DNA from 3 places in the Micromonospora sp. C97 genome. Region 3 is predicted to be linked to each of the others. Evidence: riboswitches for the same ligand, from Rfam matches in the RefSeq annotation. Region 3 holds a riboswitch; each other region holds the start of a gene.
What was found. A riboswitch is a leader RNA that binds a small molecule or an ion and turns the genes downstream of it on or off. The one in region 3 is predicted to bind cyclic di-AMP.

Region 1 (6,433 bases), on a different contig from region 3:
GGCACCGGCCGAGACGCTCACCGCGTCCACCCCGGCATAGCCGCTCAGCGGTACGGGTCGAGCAGCGCCAGCACGGCCGCCGGGTCCTCCACGTGCGCGTTGTGGCCGAGGCCGGGCAGGGTGGCCACCGGCACGCCGTACTCCTTGAGCTGTTCGTCGGTGACCATCGGATCGTGCTCCCCGCGCGCCAGCACGACCGGCGCGTCGGTCGCCGCCAGCAGCGCGGCCAGGTCGGGCTCGCCGACGGCGAACGCGGTCGGGTCCATGGCGAGGCGCCACCGGCCGTCGACCTGGCGCAGCCCGGCGTCCACCACCGGGTCGTCCGGCGGCACCAGGCCGGCCAGCCCGGAGACCCGCAGGTAGCGGCGCGCCGCCTCGGCGCGGGTCGCGAACCAACTGATCGGGCGGGCGGCGAGGTCGGCGGCGCGGGTCAGCTCGTCGGGTGACCAGACGGCCTTGATGCCCAACCCGACCACGGCGTCCACCGGCGTACCGGCGGCGCGGGCGGCCAGCGCGAGGCCGACCACCCCGCCCAGCGAATGTCCGAGCACGACGAGCCGGTCGCCGGGCGCCAGGCCGCGCGCTATCCGGTCGGCGAACCCCGCGAACGTGTACGACTGAAGCGGTGCCGCCCAGCCGTGGCCGGCGAGGTCCGGTGCCAGCCACCGCCCCGCCCAGCGCTGCTCCAGCAGAGGCGCCCACGGCAACCAGACGTCCCCGGTCGTGCCCATCCCGTGCAGGAGCAGCAGGACCCGCCCGCGACCGGCTTGACCACCCGATTCATCCACCACGGCCGCAGTCTCCCACGGTTCACGGCCTGGTACGAGAGCCGTCATCCACGCCGCCCCCACCAAAGAATGATCCACTGTAGAGTTCCGGGCCGGACGGACAGAGCCACCTGTCGATTCCGTCCCGAGGGGAGCCACTGTGTACAGGATGTACGGGTCGGCGCTGGTCGCGGCACTGGCAGCCGTCACGCTCGGCGTACCGCACCGGGCGTCCGCGACGCCATCGGACGTGGCCGCACCGAACGGCGCAGCGGTCACGGCGGCCGACCGGGTGCTGCGGGTCTACAACAACAACATCGAGAACCTGGTGGTGAACAACTCCGACGGGAGCTGCACCCGGATCTCCGGACCGGACCACCTGACCTCGATCCTGGTCGACGACGCCGGTCGCACGGGCACCAGCGGCGTGGTGGCGCCCGACATCCTGATCGTGCAGCAGGTGCGCGGCACCGGCCAGGCCGAGGCGTACGCCGACCAGCTGTCGGCGAAGTTCGGCTACCCGGCGGGCAGCTACGGGGCGATCGTGGCGTGGGACGACCCGGAGCCGTGGGGCAGCACGCACAAGTGCAGCTCGCAGTCGCTCGGCGACCTGAAGAAGAAGCAGACCAACGCCATCCTCTGGAACAAGCGCACGCTCAACCTCGCCAGTGGCGACATCTCGAAGTACTGGAGCGCGGGTTGGCTCAAGCCGGGCACGGCGTACGCGAACGGCGCCGGGTGCACGCTGTACAAGCCGCCGAACAGTGACCCGGACAGCACCGACTACTACAAGTGGAAGCGGACCAGCGCGATCGCGGCGCGCTTCACCATCAAGGCGACCGGCACCAGCGTGTTCGCCGCGACGATGCACCTGCCGCAGGAGAACCGGCAGAACGCCTGCGCCGGTGACGGCGACCGGGGCATCGCCAACAGCGGCATCCACCTCGGTGCGGACGCGACCACGCTGCTGAACGCGTCGACGATCCGCGTGGTGGGCATCGACGCGAACCGCACCGGCATCGCCCCCGGCACGCTCAGCGGCTACGGCATGACCGGGTACGGGTCGGCGGCCACCAACGGTTCCAGCAAGATCGACTACTTGTTCGTCAGGGGCAGTGTGCAGTCGTCCGCCGTCGACCACACCGTGGTCGGGACGAAGTCGAACCACAAGGCGTTGTACGGCTTCATCACCTACTGACCGCACCGCCGAAGACGCCGCGGGCGCCGGCCCCTTGTGGGGGACGACGCCCGCGGTCCTCGGCGTGCCCGGGTCAGGCGGAGTAGCCCCGGCTGGTGATCCAGTTGGCCAGGTCGATGGTGGTGATCCAGTACGACGGGTCGGCCGCGTTGGCCGAGTCGGCGATCCGCACGGTGCGACCGTTGTCCTTGTAGCCCACGACGGCGATGTAGTGCCCGCCGCCGTAGGAGTGCCAGCCGCCGTCGGTGTCGGTGGCGTCCCCGACGACGTTGGCCACCACGCCCCGGCCGTCGGTGATGGCCTTCACCACGTCGGCCTGGAGGCGGTCCATCTGCGCCGGGCTGGGCGCGCTGGGGAACATCCGAGTCCGGTACGGGGAGCCCTTCACCTCGGCGTTGAGCACCCGGGTGGTGTCCTCGGCCGAGTTGGTGCCCATCTCGGTGGTGCCCAGCTCGGCGCCGAGCTCCTCCTGGGTGCGGTCGATGCCGGCGGCGCTGAGCGCGTTGCGGGTGGCCGCCGGGCCGCAGTTGTAGTAGGTGTTCTGCGCCTCGTAGTCGTAGTCGAGCACCTTGGTCGCGGGCGGCTTCGGGGGCGTCGGCTTACGGGTGAGGTCGGGGTTGCTCTTGGCCTTCGCGGCGGGGGACGCGGCGCTGGTGGCCGGCGCGGCGGTGGTCGGCGCGGCGCTGGCCGAGGGGGACGCGTCCCGAACGTCGCCACGGGAGGCGGCGACGTCGCTGCGCATCTCGGCGACGGTGGTCGCGGTGCGCTGGTCGGCCGGGGCGTCGTCGGCGGTGGTGAGGAGGGCACCGCCGGTGGTGGCGATGGCGAGAGCCGCGGCGGAGGCGACAACGATCTGGTACGGGCGCTCGGTGGCGAGGCGGCGGAGCTGACGCTGCAGGGTGTGCTTCACGGGGTCCTCCACGGATCGGGGGGAGAGCGGCACACCGGGCCGGACCGGTATCCGGGCAGGCGCCAGCGCGCGGACCGTGGTCCGCGGATGGTGAACCGCTCAGGGGAACGCCCGGCGTGGCCGGGCGGGGAAGGCGATGACCCGGGGGGTCAGCTCACCGTCACTGGACGAATGAGCGGGTGCACCGCCGCGCCGTGGAGGCGAGGGAACAACCGAGGGGTGGAAAGGTGCTGCACGAGGATGGGACTCCTTCCGACACCGCCTACCGGGTTAGCTGACGGATTCGGGCGGGAAGATCGCCCTACCGCGGGCCGTGGCTCGCGGATTCACCCCGGACTTACTGATGGGTCCCCGGTTCGTTGATCACGATTAAGCGGGTCGATGCGGCGTCGCGTCTTGCGATCGGTTACCGCATCGGACAGGACGACAGTACTGGCGGCTCCGCGCCCTGCCAAGCCGGGTTCACCTGCGTAAACCTCAATCGGCGAGGCAATTTCTGCGCGTATTGCCGATGATGTGACTCGATGGGACAACCGGTTACGGGCGCGCCTGCGGGCGACAACCGGACAGGCGACGAAGAACGCGACCATAATCGCGGGAACAATGGCGCGGCTCGTGCCGGACGTCCGATTTCACAATTGCGTGACCGGCCTCACATCACAGATCGGGCTCAACCCGCCCGGGCCGGTCGCCACCGTGCCACGACGGCCGGGCGCAACGCCCCCGCCACCGTCCGGCGGGCGGCCACCGGGTGCGGGCGCAGCCGGGCCGCCGCCGCGTACGCCTCCTCGGCGAGGGTACGAGCCGACTCGGCGGCCAGCTCCGCGTCACGCCAGGCGGCCCGCTCACGGACGGCGGCCGCCTGGTAGTCGGCCAGCCGCGCATCCCGGACCACCCGGCTGATCAACACCTCCTGCTCGACCGGGTGGCGTCGGGGATCCCAGCCGTGCCGGTGCCCGAACACGTCACCGAGCTGCACCATGCTCAGGTCACCCCGCCAGTACGCCGCCATCGCCGCCCGGTGCAGATAGCGCTCCCGGGCCGCGTACTCGGCGGGGGTGTGCGGGGTCCGTGGGGTGGGCAGCGCCCCGGCGCCCGCGAAGCGACGCGCGGCGGTGTCCGCCGCGTCGTACCCGGTCCAGGCCCGCTCCATCTGCTCCTGGGCGCTCAGCCAGGCGGCACGTCTCCGCCTGGCTGTCGTCGCCGCGCCGGCCGCGGCGACGGCCACCTCCTCGGCGTAGCGGCGCAGGTCGGCAGCCTCGGCGGCGGCCACCTCCCGGGCGGTGGGCGCTGCCGGGAGCGGGTCGTCGGCGGGCCGGTCCCGTTCGGGGCGGGCGGCCAGCACGGTGAGCAGGCCCAGGGTCAGCAGGACCAGGGTCGACCAGATGGCGGCGGCTCGCGGCACCTCGGTCACGAACTGGTAGAAGACGGCGGTCTCCATGGTCGGCACCTCGGGGAGAGAGCAGTGCGATGGGGCCACACCGGCCGGCGGGCCACGGCGGGCCACCGGTCGGCGGGTGGGAAGCGGGTGGGGCGACAGGCGCGGCGGCGGGACGATCGTCCCGGTGGCTCAGCGCCGGGGTGGGGCCCGGCAGGCCCGACCGCTCGCACTGTCGACGAGGGGCAGCCGGTCGGACTCCGCCGCGCGGACCGGAAGCACGCCGGTCGCGGTGACGCAGTGCTCCTCGGGGAGCGCCCCGGGCGAGTCGACGGCCCAGGCGGGAACGCCCTCCTCGACGGCGTCCGGTGGGATCGCCGCTGCCGGGCGCGCCGCAGCGTGCGCCCCGACGTGCCGACCGGAGGCCGCCAGCGGCCCGGCGGCGACGGAGGCCGACACCACGCTCGACGGTGGCACCGGGCTGGGCGTCGACGCGGCGGCCGTGGCCGGGCCTGCGCCGAGCGCCAGGGCCGCGACGACGGCGAGGCTGGTCAGCACCCGCGTCGCCCAGCGCGCCACCCACCACAGCGGACAGGTGAACGCGACCGGAAGCACATCCCCACGCTACCGTCACGCCGAGGCGGGCGCACCGACCACGGGCGTGTCGGATCGCGCCGCGCCGACCCGTTTGACCAGGGTGGACGCTGTCAGCGCCGGTCGGCGTACGGTGATCGGCCGTTGGCCAAACCGACCTCGTCGGCGGCCCCCGCGGCCCCGCCCTCGGCGTCGCCGTCACCGGCGGTCGGGGCACCGGCCGCGCGTTGCCGGGGGACGGGCGCCGGCCGGGCCGGACGGCGCGGTGCGAGCCGGCGCATCATCGGGGTCTCGACGAAGCGGTGCAGCAGCCCGGCGAGGATCAGGTTCGCCACCAGGAAGCCGAGCACCACGGCGGGCCCACGCCAGCCCGCGAAGCCGGTCCCCCAGTCCCCGCTCCAGCGCAGCACGCTCGTCATCACCAGCACGTGCACCAGATAGAAGGCGAACGAGACCTCACCGAGCCAGATCAACGGCCGGGAACGCCACGGCGAGCGCCGACCCCGCACGTCCGCGTCAGCGGCAGCGGTGATCACCAACAGGTACGCGACGGCGAGCAACGTGGTCCACAACTCGGCGCGGATCCACTGCGCGGCCGCCACCCAGGTGACCACGAAGATCGCGCTGGCCGCGGCCAGACCCGGCCCGCGCCAGAGCCCTCGGCGCATCAGCTCGGCGGCCACCGCGCCCAACCAGAACTCCAGCGACCGGACCGGCGGGAAGATCTGGGTGAACCACCACCGACTCACCTCCGGCACCAACTCCTGCGCCGGCCACAGCGCGAGGATCAGCAGCGGCAGCGCGACGATCAGCGCCCAGAGCAGCTTCGGCCGGGCCCGGCGCAGCAACGGCAGGGCGAGCGGCAGGCAGAGGTAGAAGAAGAACTCGCAGGAGAGCGACCAGCTGACCGTGTTGATGCTGTAGAACCAGCCGGGTCGGGGGTCCCAGGCCTGCAGCAGGAGCAGGTTCTCCAGCGCGGCCGCCGGCAGGACCGGGTCGGCGAACCACCAGGCGACCACCAGCGTCGCCGCCCACAGCACCAGGTGGTTCGGGTAGATCTTGGCGACCCGCCGCCGCCAGAAGGTCCGCCGGGAGTCACCCGGCCGGGCCGACCAGACCAGCACGAAACCACTGAGGATGAAGAAGAACTGCACCCCGGAGAGGCCCAGGGTGAACAGGGCATCGACCACGGCCTTGTAGTCCGGCTCGGCGATGATCCGCATGGTGCCCGCGTGGAAGCCGAAGACCAGCAGGGCGGCGATCCAGCGCAGCCCGGTCAGCGACGGCAGCCGGGGCAGGGCGGGTGCGGGTGGGGCGGCCGACGTCGCGGCGACGCTCGTCATGCCGGGATCCCGGCGCTCGGCGGGGTCACCAGCACTGTCGTAGCCTCCTCGGCGCGGCGTCGGACGGCGCGACGGCGACGCCCGCGACGGCCCGGCAGGGCCGCACCGAGGCACCCTACCGGGTCACTCCTGGGTGAACCGGACGCGTCCCACCCGCCGTTTTCCGCGCCACGGCACCGCCCGCCAGTCGGCGTTAACCTTCCGCTGCCCGGGAGTTCAGAGACTCCACCATCGGCGGCAACG
Region 2 (6,433 bases), on a different contig from region 3:
AGCCGGGCGGTGGGATTGCGGGCGATGGCCAGCAGGACGTGCCCGTGATTGGTGAGGAACGTCCAGTTCCGCCCGCCGTCGGTGTCGCCCGTCACAGTGCTCGCCATCGTTGACCGCCCTTCCGGATGTCCGCCTGCTCGCGGAGAGTCTTGTCCGCCCCGCCCTGGGAGGGTTGCCCAGGGGGCGACCGGGGTCAACGTATGAAATCTAAATCACGCATACCTTGACGCATCTTAGCGTGCGTGTGACGGTGGAGCGCGACTGAGCGCCCGCCGCCCGGTCGGCGGAAAGTCGGTCTGACCAGGTGAGATGCGTCGAGACGAGGTGCGGGATGAGTCATGCCGGGAACGCCGGTGGTCAGCCGGGTACGCAGCGGACCACCGATCGAGCGCCAGTGCTCAGTGAGCCGAGCCGGGCGTACGCCGAACTGGTCGCCGGCAATCGACGCTTCGTCGGCGGCGCGCCACACCATCCCAACCAGGACGCCGGGCACCGGGCCGCCGTCGCCGACGGGCAGCACCCGTTCGCGGTGATCGTCGGCTGCTCCGACTCCCGGCTGGCCGCCGAGATCATCTTCGACCGCGGGTTGGGTGACCTGTTCGTGGTCCGCACGGCCGGGCACACCGCCGGCCCGGAGGTGCTCGGCAGCGTCGAGTACGCGGTGACAGTGCTCGGCACTCCGCTGGTGGTGGTGCTCGGTCACGACCTGTGCGGTGCGGTGCAGGCCGCCCGGGAGTCCGCCGCGACCGGCACCGCGCCGAGCGGCCACCTGGGCGCGGTGGTCGACGCCGTGCTGCCCAGCCTTCGCCGGGCCGAGGCTGAGGGCGTGGACGACATCGACGGCATCGTCGACATCCACATCGCACAGACCGTCGAGACGTTGCTCGGGCAGTCCCCGGTGCTGGCCGACGAGGTGGCCCGGGGGCGGTGCGCGGTGGTGGGGATGTCCTACCGGCTGGCCGCCGGGGCGGTACGCCCGGTTGCCGCCGTGCCGGCTGGCTTCGCGACGCTGGACACCCCGGCCGACCCGGCTGCCCCTGCCACCGTGTGACATGACGAGGGCCGCTCCGCGTCACGCGGAACGGCCCTCAACCGGGGTCGTACGGGTCAGAGCAGCGACATGTGGACGTGGTCGGTGTGGTTCGACGGCCCGCTGTACGAACTCCAGCCGGTGGCCGGGAACCAGATCTGCCGGTTCCAGATCACGTAGTAGATGCCGAGCCGGTCGGCGTTACGGATGAGGAACGCGGCGACGTTGTTGCCGTACGTCCGGGTGTCGTTGTTGTGCCACGGGGAGAAGCCGCTCTTCTGCAGCGACCAGTCGCAGGCGCGGCCCTTCGGGTGCTCCCACGGCCCGCCGGGGCGGTAGCAGCCGACGAACCGGTTGAAGCCGGCCCGCTTGACCTCCTTGTACGCGTGCAGCGTGCGGGGGGTGACGCAGCCGGACGTGGTGGGGTCGTTCTCGCTGCACGACTGGGGCTTCCAGTCGCCGTCGGCGGTGCGACCCGGGCCGATCTTCGCGACCGGGGAGGTGGCGTCCACCAGGCCGCCGGTGAAGCCCTTGCCGCCGACGAGGGAGAGCGCCTTGTCGGCCTCGCTCTTCCGCTTCGCCATCAGGGCGGTCTGCTTCTGCTGCTCGCGGACCTCGGTGTCGAGGGCCAGCTTGGCCTGCTCGGCGCGGGCCTTCACCTCGTTGACCTCGGAGAGCTTCTTCTCGTTGACCATGTTCATCTCGTCGAGCACCGCGGCGCGCTGGACGAACGAGTCGGGGGCGTCGCTCTCCAGCAGCATCGCGATCGCGCCGATCCGGCCGGTCCGGTAGGCCTGGGCGGCGATCTGCCCGACCTGCGGGGCCAGTGCGGCCAGGTCGGCGTTGGCCCGGTCGACCTCGGCCGCCAACTCGCTCTGCCGCTTCTTGGATTTGTCCAGCTTGGACTTGGCGGCGGAGTAGTCGCGGTTGGCCTGCTCGATGACGTCGTTGAGCAGCTTGGGCTCGCCGTCCTCCTCGTGCCCGGACGGTGTGGGGTTCGTCGGGGCGGCGTGCGCCGGGAGTGGCCCGGCGAACACGGTCAGTGCGGCGATCACGGCCACCACGGGTGTCAACCAGCGGCGTAGGGGTGCCGTCACAATGTTCCCTTCCGTCGACCGCCGACCGGGTTAGCTGACGGGTTCGGGGCGGAAGCGGCCCCTACCGCTGACGCGGATTCACCCCACGTACCTGGGTCCCCGGCTCGCCGGTTGGCGATTGGGCGGTGGCACCGCAGGCGCCGCTTCGCGCCTTCATCGGTGACCGGCAGCGAGGTTACCCGAGAGTCGACCGGCTGAGCTACGCCTGGATGCCGACCAAAAGCGTCATTTCGCCATAGCGTTGAGTGACCAGTGACGTGGTTCTCAGGGTGGTTGCCCGATCTGGTCACGCTGAGGAGTGTCACCATGCCGTATCCGTGCTCCTGTTCGACTCCGGCCACCGGTCGGCGGCCTCGGGTGGGGGTGCGGCCCGCTGCCGGTCCGGCTCGTTGGAGCCGGCCGTTCGCGGTGAGCTGAGGGCGGCGAGTGCCTCGCTGCGGTCCGGCTGGGGGCGCGCGGCGGGAGCGTCGGCCGGCGGCACGGCGTCGGTACGCCCGGCGGCGGTCACCACCGCGGCCAGCCCGGTGGTCAGCGGCACGGCGGCGATCAGACCGAGGGTGGCGACCGCGCTACGGACGATCTCCTGGGCGAGGAACTCACTGGTGAGGATCTGCCCGATCGGTCGCGCGTCGGCGGTGAGCAGGAGCAGCAGGGGCAGCGACGCGCCCGCGTACGCCAGAACGATGGTGTTGACAGTGGAGGCGATGTGCGCGCGGCCGACCCGGGTGGCCGCCCGGTACAGCTGCAACCGGGTGAGGCCGGGGTTGGCGTTGGCCAGTTCGGTGACGGTGGCCGCCTGGGTGACCGTCACGTCGTCGAGCACCCCGAGCGATCCGATGATGATCCCGGCGAGCAGCAGTCCGTGCAGGTCGACGTCGCCCTGGAACATCGACAGGGTGGTGGCGTCTTCGCTGCCGAAGCCGGTGAGGTGGGTGGCGGCCGTGGCGATGGTGGCGAGTACGCCGGTCAGCACCAGGCTGCCCAGGGTGCCGAGCACGGCGACCGAGGTCTGTGCGGTGACCCCGTGCGTCAGATAGAGCACCACGAACATGATCAGGGCGGCGCCGACCACCGCCACCAGCAGGGGTGACCTGCCGGCACCGATACCCGGCAGCACGAAGGTGAGCAGGATGGCGAAGCTGGCGGCCAGTCCGGCGAGCGCTGCCAGACCCCGCCACCGACCGAACGCGACGATCGCGGCCGCGAAGACCACCGCCAGCCAGATCATCGGGGTGCCGCGTTGGTGCTCGGCGATGTTCCAGTTGCTGGTGCTGGGATCGGTGGGATCGGTCAGCTCGACCAGGATGACCTCGTCGCCGACCTCGACCCGGGGTGCGCCGGGACCGTCCGGCACCGGCGTCCGTACCTGCTGGCCGGCGGTCGGCCCGTCGTCCACCCGGACGTCGACGGTGCCGCACCGTCCGTTGCCGACCCTCGGGGTGCCCTCGGGGACCGACGGCGCCGGCGGGCACGGCTCGTTCACCACCCGGGTGACAGTGCCGGGGTAGCGCGGCACGTCAGCGCCGCCGTCGGTCTGCGGTGACCCGCCGCGCGGCCAGAGCAGCACCGCGGCGAGCACGGTGGCGACGAAGAGGGGTACCACCGTCACGACGAGGATCCGTCGCACCCTCGGTGGGGCGGACGGAGCCGGGCGGGTGTGGTCGGAACCCAAGGCGAGACTCCCAACGATCCGGTGCGGGGTACGGGTCAGCGAGCCGGGCGGTTCACCGTTTCGGTGGAAACGCGGCGGTCGGCGGGACGATTCGCTGCCTGACGACCGCTTGATCACGGACGGTCAGTGCTCGGCCCGGCCGGTCGGAGCCGACGTCACGTCGTGGCGGCGACAGTGCCCGACTGTGCGGCGGCATCCGGAGGGCCATCGGGGGAGATGCTAGCCAGCCGGTGGCGGGGTCGCAGGTCGTGGCGGAGTGTCGGTGGCCGAATCGCTCGCGTGGCGGCCCTCGGACCGGCATGTTGGAGCTATGCCCGCTCCGTCGCCGTCCGACCCCGACCATCGGCACGCCGGACCGGTGCCGCACGAGAGGCCCGCCGGGCATTCCGATCATTCCGGGCACGACAAGCACGCCGGGCACGATCCGGCGATGTTCCGCCGCCGGTTCTGGGTCTGCCTGGTGTTGACCGTCCCGGTGGTGCTGACGAGTCATCTCGTGTCGGACCAGCTGGGCCTGGCCTTGGACGACGTGCCCGGCCGGTCCTGGGTGGGCCCGGTGCTCGGCTCGGTGGTGTTCTGGTGGGGCGGTTGGCCGTTCCTGGTCGGCGCGGTCCGGGAGGTGCGGGACCGGGCGCCGGGGATGATGCTGCTGGTCGCGATGGCGATCACCGTCGCCTACACCGCGTCCCTGGCGACCAGCGTCGGCGCGTTCGACCTGGACTTCTGGTGGGAGTTGGCCGCGCTGGTCACCATCATGCTGCTCGGGCACTGGCAGGAGATGAAGGCCATCGGGCAGGCCCGGGGGGCGCTGGCGGCGTTGGCCGCGCTGCTACCGGACGAGGCCGAACGGGTGGCGGCGGACGGTCGGGTCGAGGCGGTGCCGGTGGCCGGTCTGCGGATCGGCGACGTGGTGCTGGTCCGGCCGGGAGGTCGGGTGCCGGCGGACGGTCGGGTCGTCGAGGGCGGCGCCGAGCTGGACGAGTCGATGATCACCGGCGAGTCGCGACCGGTCGTCCGGTCGACGGGCGACCGGGTGGTGGCCGGCACCGTCGCCACCGACTCGGCGATCCGGGTACGCGTCGAGGCGGTGGGTGAGCAGACGGCCCTCGCCGGCATCCAGCGGATGGTCGCGCAGGCGCAGGGCTCGGGTGGGCGCGCCCAGTTGCTGGCCGACCGGTTCGCCGCCGCGCTGTTCTACCTGGCCACCGGCACCGCCGTGCTGACCGTGCTGGTCTGGACCGCGCTCGGTCAGCCGGACGAGGCGGTGGTCCGTGCGGTCACCGTCCTGGTGATCGCCTGCCCGCACGCGCTGGGTCTCGCCATCCCCCTGGTCGTCGCGCTCTCCACCGCGCTCGCCGCGCGGTCCGGGATCCTGGTCAAGGACCGACTGGCGTTGGAACGGATGCGGACCGTCGGCGCGGTGCTCTTCGACAAGACCGGCACCCTGACCCGGGGCGAGCACGGGGTGACCGGCCTGGTGACGGTGCCTGGCGTCGAGCGGGACGAGGTGTTGCGGATCGCGGCCGGCGTCGAGTCGGAGAGCGAACATCCGTTGGCCCGGGCGATAGTGGCGGCGGCCGGGTCGACCGGCCCGGCCCGTGCCGCCGAATTCCGGTCGCTGCCGGGCCGCGGGGTGCAGGCGACCATCGACGGTACGCGGTACGCGGTGGGCGGGCCGACGCTGCTGCGGGAGCTGGACGTGTCGTTGCCGGCCGAGCTGGAGGTGGCGACCGGGCGGTGGTCGGCGCGGGGTGCCGCGGTGCTGCACCTGGTGCGGCTGCCGGACGCCGTGCTCGGTGCGTTCGCGCTGACCGACGAGGTGCGTCCGGAGGCCCGGCGCGCCGTCGACGAGCTGCGGGCCGAGGGTGTCCGCACCATCGCCATGATCACCGGTGACGCGCGGTCGGTGGCCGAGGCGGTCGCCGCCGACCTCGGGTTCCGGCCCGGCGTCGACGAGGTCTTCGCCGAGGTGCTGCCGGCGGAGAAGGACGATCGGGTGGCCGACCTGCAGCGGCGGGGGTTGGTGGTGGCGATGGTGGGCGACGGGGTGAACGACGCGCCGGCGCTGGCCCGAGCGGACGTGGGCATCGCCATCGGCGCGGGCACCGATGTGGCGATCGAGTCCGCCGGGGTGGTGCTGGCGTCCTCGGACCCGCGCGGGGTGGGTGCGGTGGTCCGGCTGTCCCGCGCGTCGTACCGGAAGATGCGACAGAACCTGGCCTGGGCGGCCGGCTACAACGTGGTGGCGCTGCCGCTGGCCGCCGGGGTGCTGGCCGGGGCCGGCGTGACCTTGAGCCCGGCGGTGGCCGCCGTGCTGATGTCGGCGTCCACCATCGTGGTGGCGCTCAACGCGCAGTTGCTGCGGCGGGTCCGTCTCTATCCCGTGCCGGACTGACGCCCGTCAGCCGCGCTTCATGAGCCGGCCGACCGCCGCCATCATCTCGGTGGCCATCTCGTCGGCCCTGCCCTCGGCGGCGCCCTCGTGCATGCAGTGCCGGGCGTGCCCGTCGAGCAGCCCGAGGGCCACCTTGTCGAGGGCGGCCTGGATCGCGGAGATCTGGGTGAGCACGTCGATGCAGTAGCGGTCGTCGTCGACCATCTTCTCGATGCCCCGGACCTGGCCCTCGACGCGGC
Region 3 (6,433 bases):
ACGGCCGTCACCGACGCGTACCCGGCGGCCAGCAACGCCACGTCCGTGCCGGGCTGTGCGGCCTGCCCCGGTTCCTCCAGCGAGGTACGGACGAAGCCGTGGCCGGATTCGGCCACCGTCATCTGCACCTGGCCGAAGCTGGCCAGGCTGCCTCGCCGCACCCCGCGAAGCTGCCCGTGCGGCAGGTCCGGGGCGTTCACGTTGAGCACGCTCTCCGACGGCGCGGAGGTCAACCGGGGGAGCAGGTCCAGGGCGACCCGCGCGGCGGTGCTCCAGTGCCGCTCGGCGTCGCGTACGCGGGCGGCGGCGTCCACCGCGGCGCCACCGCTCGCGGCCGTCGCCTCGCCGGCCGAGAGCACGTCGAGGGAGACCGCCATCGCCCGGCACCCGTTCGTGGCGGCGGTGAACGCGGCGCCCACGGTCCCGGAGTGCAGCACCGCCCGGCCGGCGTTGGCACCCCGGTTGACCCCGGAGAGCACCACCGACGGCGGTGGACCGAACGCCCCGTGCAGGGCGATCAGCGTGATGAAGCCGGGGGACCCGGCGACCCCGTACGCCGGCACACCGGCCAGATCCGGCAGCGGGTGGTCGTTCACGACGACCCGCCCGTCGCGTTCCATGGCGCTCATCGCGGCGCTGGTGCCGCTCGCCTCCTCCATCGGCGCGGCGACCACCACGTCCAGGCCCCGCTGTCGGGCCGCCCAGGCCAGCGCCTGGATGCCCGGCGCCGCGATCCCGTCGTCGTTGGTGATCAACACTCGCAGTGTCATCGCTCGGCCACCCGGTCGGCCAACTCGTCCGGGGTGGTCCGCTCCTGTTGCCGGCTGTCCGCCGGCACCAGTCGGACCCGGTCCACCAGGCCGGTGATCGAGTCCAGTCGTCCGGTGCCCAGGCCGTGCCGGGTCACGTTCAGCGCGCCGGCGGCGGCGCCGGTGCGGATGGCGGTGCGGATGTCCCCGCCCCGGGCCACGACGGCCGCCACTCCGGCGGTCATCGAGTCGCCCGCGCCGCGCGGGTCGGCGGCCTCCAGTCGGGGCATCTCGACCTGGAACAACTCCCCGTCGATGAGCGCCAACGCCGGCTGGTCGGCGCGACTCACCACGACGGTCTCGGCGCCGCCCGCGTGCAACTCGTACATGGCCTGGGTCAGTTCCACGGTGTCGTCGCTGCGGGCGCGGCCGTCGCGGATCAACTCCTCGTGACTCACCTTGAGGAAGAACACCCCGCTCTCCAGCACCGAACCGAGGTGATCGCCGGAGAGGTCGACCACCACCCGGCCGCCGTTCGCGCCGAGGTCGGCGGCGAAGCGTCGGTACAGGTCGGCCGGTACGAGCCAGGGCTCGTTGGGTCCACTGAGGATGCTCACCGAGGCCCGCAGGCCCTCACCGAGGGCGAGGTTGTACAACTCGTCGATCTCATGCCGGCTCAGTGGCTGCCCGGGTACGTCGACGATCTCCTGCCGGGAGCCGTCCCGGCGATCGTGCACGTACCCGCCGCTGCCGGAGTCGCGGACCACCACCTTGAGGTCCACGCCCTCGCTGACCAGCAGCGGCTCCAGCACCTGGCCGATCTCACCACCGAGGGCGGTGCAGAGCACCACGTCGACACCGAGGGAGATCACCATCCGGGACTGCCAGACGCCCTGCCCGCCGGGGTGCAGGTGCAGCTCGGGGTGATCGTTGGGCTGGTCAACGGTCACCGTCAGCTGTGGAGTGGGCGCGAAGACCATCACGTGCCCGCTCATCGGTTGTCCCCGTACAGGTGGCCGCGCTCCGGCATCTTCGGAAGATTTCGCACTAACTGAGCTTAATGGGGCAGATGGTGGCGGCTCGCCGCATCGGCCCGGCCCGGCGCGGCGTCGGGTGCGATCGGGCGTTGCCAGCCGGACATCGGTACGGGACGATCGGGCGACCAACGGCGGCGGGAGACGGTGTGCTCAGCAGCGATACCTTCAGCTACACCGTCCAGGCCCGGAGTTCACCAGCCGAGGCCGCGGCGCTGCTCAGCGACCTGACCCGGCAGGGCGAGCTGCATCCGCTGATCGTCCAGGTCCGCCGGGTGCCGCCCCGGCCCGGGGCCCGGGCCAGCTACACGATCAACGACCGGTTGGTGGCCGGCCCGCTGCGCTTCCGGACCACGTACCACGCGGACGTGCTGATCAGCGAGACCGACGAGATCGTCATGGTGGCCCGCCAGTGGCCGGCGACCACGGTGCGCAACCACACCCGACTGCGCGCCGAGCCCGACGGCCTGGTCCGCATCGACGTGGAGATCACCCTGACGGCGCCGACGCCGCTGTTCCGGTACGCGTTCCGCCAGGCCCGAGCCGCCCACCTCGCCCTCGCCACCCGGCTGGGCGCAGCCCTCGACCGCACCGGCGAACCCCCACCGCCCTCGGCCTGACCCTCCGCCCCGCCCTGCGCCCCCGCCCCGGCCCGCCACCCCGCTTCATGATCGTGCTCAATCCAGGATGTAGTGGCCTCCTGTCGCATCGAGGCCACTACATCCTGGTTCGAGCGCGATCATGGGTGGGCGCCGGCCACGCGCGATCATGGGTGGGCGCCGGCCACGAGCGTCATGGGTGGGCGGGGGTCGTTAGGGCCGTGCGGTGGCGCGGCCGCGGCCGGCGACGGTGGCTGCGGCGGTGCGTCGGCGGCCCCACGGCTTGTAGGTGGAGAGCACCGTCGCGATGATCATCAGGCTGGTCGACACGGCCGGCGCGATGACCAGGTCGGCGCGATCCCGGGCGGGCAGGGCGGCGCCGACCGCTCCGGCGTGGCGCAGGTTCGGGGTGAGCAGGAACAGCACCAGCCCGACCATCACGGTGGTGAGCACGAGCTTGACCAGCACCCAGCGGTGCCGCAGCAGGCCCCACGGGGTGAGCAGCGAACTGGCCACTCCGATCAGCCAGACCAGGACGCTCAGCGGCGCGAACAGCACCGTGCCGATCAGGGCCGTGACCGGGTAGACCACCGCCGGGTCGGCGCCCCGCTGCACGGCGATGCCGAGGGTGAGCAGCACCAGGTCGGTGCCGAGCCAGCCGAGCGAGGTGACGAGGTGCAGGGTGAGCAGCGCCTTGCGGGTGGTGGGTCGGATCCGAGGCATACCGCGATGCTGCCCGCCGGCCCCGGCCGGGTCGTCCGCCGAGCGACGACATCAGGGGTACGCCCGGCGACGTAGCCGGCCCCGGACGCGGGTGATGCCTGTGAGTCATCACGATGACTCACAGGCATCTCCACGCGTGGGTCAGTAGACCGACAGGTGTACGTGGTTGGTGTGGTCGGTGGACGGGGTCCCGTGCGCCCCGCTGTACGACTTCCATCCGCTGCTGGGCAGCCAGATCTGCTTGTACCAGATCACGTAGAGCACGGCGAGCCGGTCCGCGTTGCGGATGAAGTACGCGGCCAGGTTGTTGCCGTAGGTCTTGTCGCCGCCGGTCGCGGCTCCGCCGAAGCCGCCCTTCTGTGCGGCGAAGTCGCAGGCCCGGCCCTTCGGGTGCTCACCGGAGCCGCTGGGGCGGTGGCACGAGACGTACCGGGTGAAGCCCGCCGCCTTGGCCTGGTTGAGCGCGTGCAGGGTACGGGGGGTGATGCAGCCGCTGGCCGGCGTGGGGTCGTTCACGCTGCACGACTCGGAAGGCCAGGAGCCGTCGGAGTTGCGCGGCGCGGCCGTCGCGTTGGCGGTGGAGGTGCCCCGGTTGGAGCCGGTGTCGGCGGTGCTCTGTGTCTTGGGTGTGGTGGCCACGGTCAGGGCCCGTTCGGCCTGTTCCTTGCGCTTGGCCATCACCGCGACCTGCTTGCGCTGTTCAATGATCTCGCCGTCCAGTGCGACCCGGGTGCGGGTGGCCTGGTCCTTGCTCTTCAGCAGGTCGCGCAGCACCCGGTCCTCGTTGGCGGCCACCGCGTCCAGGGCGGCTGCCCGGTCCATGAAGCCTTCCGGGGTGCTGCTGTTGAGCAGCGCCGACATCGCGCCGAGTCGTCCGGTCCGGTACGCCACCTCGGCGATCTCGCCGACCTTGCCGTTGCGCTGGTCGATCTCGACCTCGATGGTCTTCAGCTGGGTGGTGAGCTGCTTCTGCCGTTGTACCGAGGTGTCCAGGGCTCGCTTGGCGTCCAGGTAGCCCTTGCTGGCCGCCTCGAGTTGGGCGCGCAACGCCGGGGTGCCGCCCTCCTCGTCGGAGTCGGGTGCGGCGGCCCGCAGGCCGGTCGGGGGAGCGGCCGAGGCGGTGCCGGCCGGAAGCGCGACGCCGAGGGCGAACATCGCGACGATCAGGGCCGCCAGTCGGGCGGCGGGTGGTCGTGCTGGTGCCACTGCGCATGTCCTTCCGTCAGCCGCCGACCGGGTTAGCTGACGGGTTCGGGACGGAAGATCCCTACCGCTGACGCGGATGCACCCCAGGAACATGGTTCCCCGGTTCGCCCGGTTGGGCGATTAGGCGGCGACCGCCACCGGCGCCGGGAGGCGCCGCCTGGTGGAGGCCGGGACCGAGCCTACCGGTGCCGGTGGGGCCGCTGCAGCCAATGTGACGGACGGTGCGTGCGTCACCACGGAAAATTACCTTAAAAGTGAGCAATGCTCCGAAAAGGTCGTCACCACTCGATGGAGCCACACGCGCCGGAGGCGGCGCCCGGCTCGATCTGCAACGTCGCGTGTTCGATGCGGAAGTCGTCGTGCAGGGCCGTACGCGCCGCGGTGAGCACCGCGCCGACCTCCGCCCCGGGCGCCATGGTCAGGTGTGCGGAGGCCACCTCCATGCCCGAGGTGAGCGTCCAGACGTGCAGGTCGTGCACCTCGACGACGCCGGGCACCGCGGCCAGCCGATCGTGCACGGCGGTGACCTGGAGGTGCTCCGGGGCGGCCTGCACCAGGATGCGGATAGCGGCGCGGGCCAGCCGCCAGGTGCGCGGCAGGATGAACACGCCGATGGCGACCGCGACCAGGGGGTCCGCCCACCACCAGTCGGTGACGGTGATGAGCAGCGCCGCCCCGATGACGCCGACCGAGCCGAGCAGGTCACCGAGCACCTCCAGGTAGGCGCCCTGGAGGTTGATGCTCTCCCGGGCCCCGGCGCGCAGCAGGGCGAAGGCGGCGATGTTCGCGAGCAGACCGAGCACGGCCACCGCGAGCATCGGGCCGGCGATGACCTGGTGCGGGTCGCCGAACCGACGGATCGCCTCGATCACCACGTAGATCGCCACGCCGGAGAGCAGGACGGCGTTGGCCAGCGCGGCGAGCACCTCGAGCCGGTAGAGCCCGAAGGTGCGCTGCGGGTCGTTGGTGGCCCGCCGGGTCGCCGTGATCGCGGCGAGCGCCATCCCGATGCCGAGCACGTCGGTGAACATGTGCCCGGCGTCGGAGAGCAGGGCGAGTGAGCCGGTGTGCAGGGCGGTCACCGCCTCGACCACCATCAGGGTGGCGAGCAGCCCGAACGCCGCCCAGAGTCGACCCCGGTGCTGGTGTGCGGCATTGGCGACGGACCCATGGTGGTGGTCATGACCTGCGCCCACGAGATTCACCTTCCGCCGCCGGCCGGGACCCGGTCAAATGTATGCTCACATCGCTATGTGTGCAAGTGTACGGGTGATGCCTCGCGCTGGCGGCGGTCCGCGCAGGTCAGCCGGTCGGGTCGATGGTGGTGAGCCGCTGGGTGGCCCGGGAGAGCGCCACGTACAGGGTGCGTACCCCGGCGCCCGGATCCGCCCGGATCTCGCTCGGGGCGACCAGCACCACCGCGTCGTACTCCATGCCCTTGGCCTCCAGGCTGGTCACCACCTGCAACCTGGGCGCGCCGAGCGCGCCGAGCCAACCGGCGACCTCGTCACGGCGGGGGACCGGCGTGATCACCCCGACCGTGCCCTCCACCTCGGCCAGCAGGCCGGCGGCGGCCTCGACGGTCGCGGTCTCCAACCCGGCGGCCGGCACCACCAGCTCGACCGGTTCGACCCCGGTGGAGCGGACGGCGGTCGGCAGCGGCAGGTCGGGGTAGAGCCGGCGGATCTCCGCCGCCGCCACCGCGAAGATCTCCGACGAGTTGCGGTAGTTCGTGGTCAGCGTGAACTCGTGTCGCTTACGCCGGCCCAGCGCCTGGTCCCGGGCTCGGGTCAGCTCCTCCGGGTCGCCGGTCCACGCGGTCTGCGCAGGGTCGCCCACCACCGTCCAGGAGGCCAGCCGGCCACGGCGACCGACCATCCGCCACTGCATCGGCGAGACGTCCTGCGCCTCGTCCACCACCACGTGCGCGTAGTCCCGGTAGTCCTCCGGCCGCTCCCGGGCCGCCGCGCGGGCGGCCCGCTGCCGTTCGCCGAGGGTGCTCAGCTCGCGGACACCACCGGCGAGCTGGAACGGATCGCGTCGCGCCTTGGCCGGCTGCGCGGGCTTACCGAGCAGCGCGTCCAACTCGTCCAGCAACGCCACGTCGGCGATGGTCAGCCCG

Region 1: linked by a shared signal. The riboswitch ahead of KBX26_RS12775 (C39 family peptidase) and the one ahead of KBX26_RS11805 (hypothetical protein) in region 3 are both predicted to bind cyclic di-AMP.
Region 2: linked by a shared signal. The riboswitch ahead of KBX26_RS06495 (hypothetical protein) and the one ahead of KBX26_RS11805 (hypothetical protein) in region 3 are both predicted to bind cyclic di-AMP.

What each region holds. Positions count from the first base shown of each region.
Region 1 covers NZ_JAGPXU010000007.1:68,251-74,683, reverse strand. The annotation lists gene KBX26_RS12790 (CDP-glycerol glycerophosphotransferase family protein) at 1-40, shown strand, start outside; gene KBX26_RS12785 (alpha/beta fold hydrolase) at 45-791, opposite strand; gene KBX26_RS12780 (hypothetical protein) at 928-1,965, shown strand; gene KBX26_RS12775 (C39 family peptidase) at 2,039-2,887, opposite strand; cyclic di-AMP (ydaO/yuaA leader) riboswitch at 3,120-3,261, opposite strand; gene KBX26_RS12770 (hypothetical protein) at 3,546-4,316, opposite strand; gene KBX26_RS12765 (hypothetical protein) at 4,446-4,868, opposite strand; gene KBX26_RS12760 (acyltransferase) at 4,961-6,190, opposite strand.
Region 2 covers NZ_JAGPXU010000003.1:29,145-35,577, reverse strand. The annotation lists gene KBX26_RS06505 (MarR family winged helix-turn-helix transcriptional regulator) at 1-107, opposite strand, end outside; gene KBX26_RS06500 (carbonic anhydrase) at 332-1,051, shown strand; gene KBX26_RS06495 (hypothetical protein) at 1,108-2,127, opposite strand; cyclic di-AMP (ydaO/yuaA leader) riboswitch at 2,132-2,262, opposite strand; gene KBX26_RS06490 (YibE/F family protein) at 2,429-3,799, opposite strand; gene KBX26_RS06485 (copper-translocating P-type ATPase) at 4,110-6,194, shown strand; gene KBX26_RS06480 (metal-sensitive transcriptional regulator) at 6,201-6,433, opposite strand, start outside.
Region 3 covers NZ_JAGPXU010000006.1:147,215-153,647, forward strand. The annotation lists gene surE (5'/3'-nucleotidase SurE) at 1-770, opposite strand, end outside; gene KBX26_RS11790 (1-phosphofructokinase family hexose kinase) at 767-1,744, opposite strand; gene KBX26_RS11795 (SRPBCC family protein) at 1,933-2,403, shown strand; gene KBX26_RS11800 (hypothetical protein) at 2,596-3,105, opposite strand; gene KBX26_RS11805 (hypothetical protein) at 3,247-4,311, opposite strand; cyclic di-AMP (ydaO/yuaA leader) riboswitch at 4,317-4,448, opposite strand; gene KBX26_RS11810 (cation diffusion facilitator family transporter) at 4,590-5,507, opposite strand; gene KBX26_RS11815 (AAA family ATPase) at 5,614-6,433, opposite strand, start outside.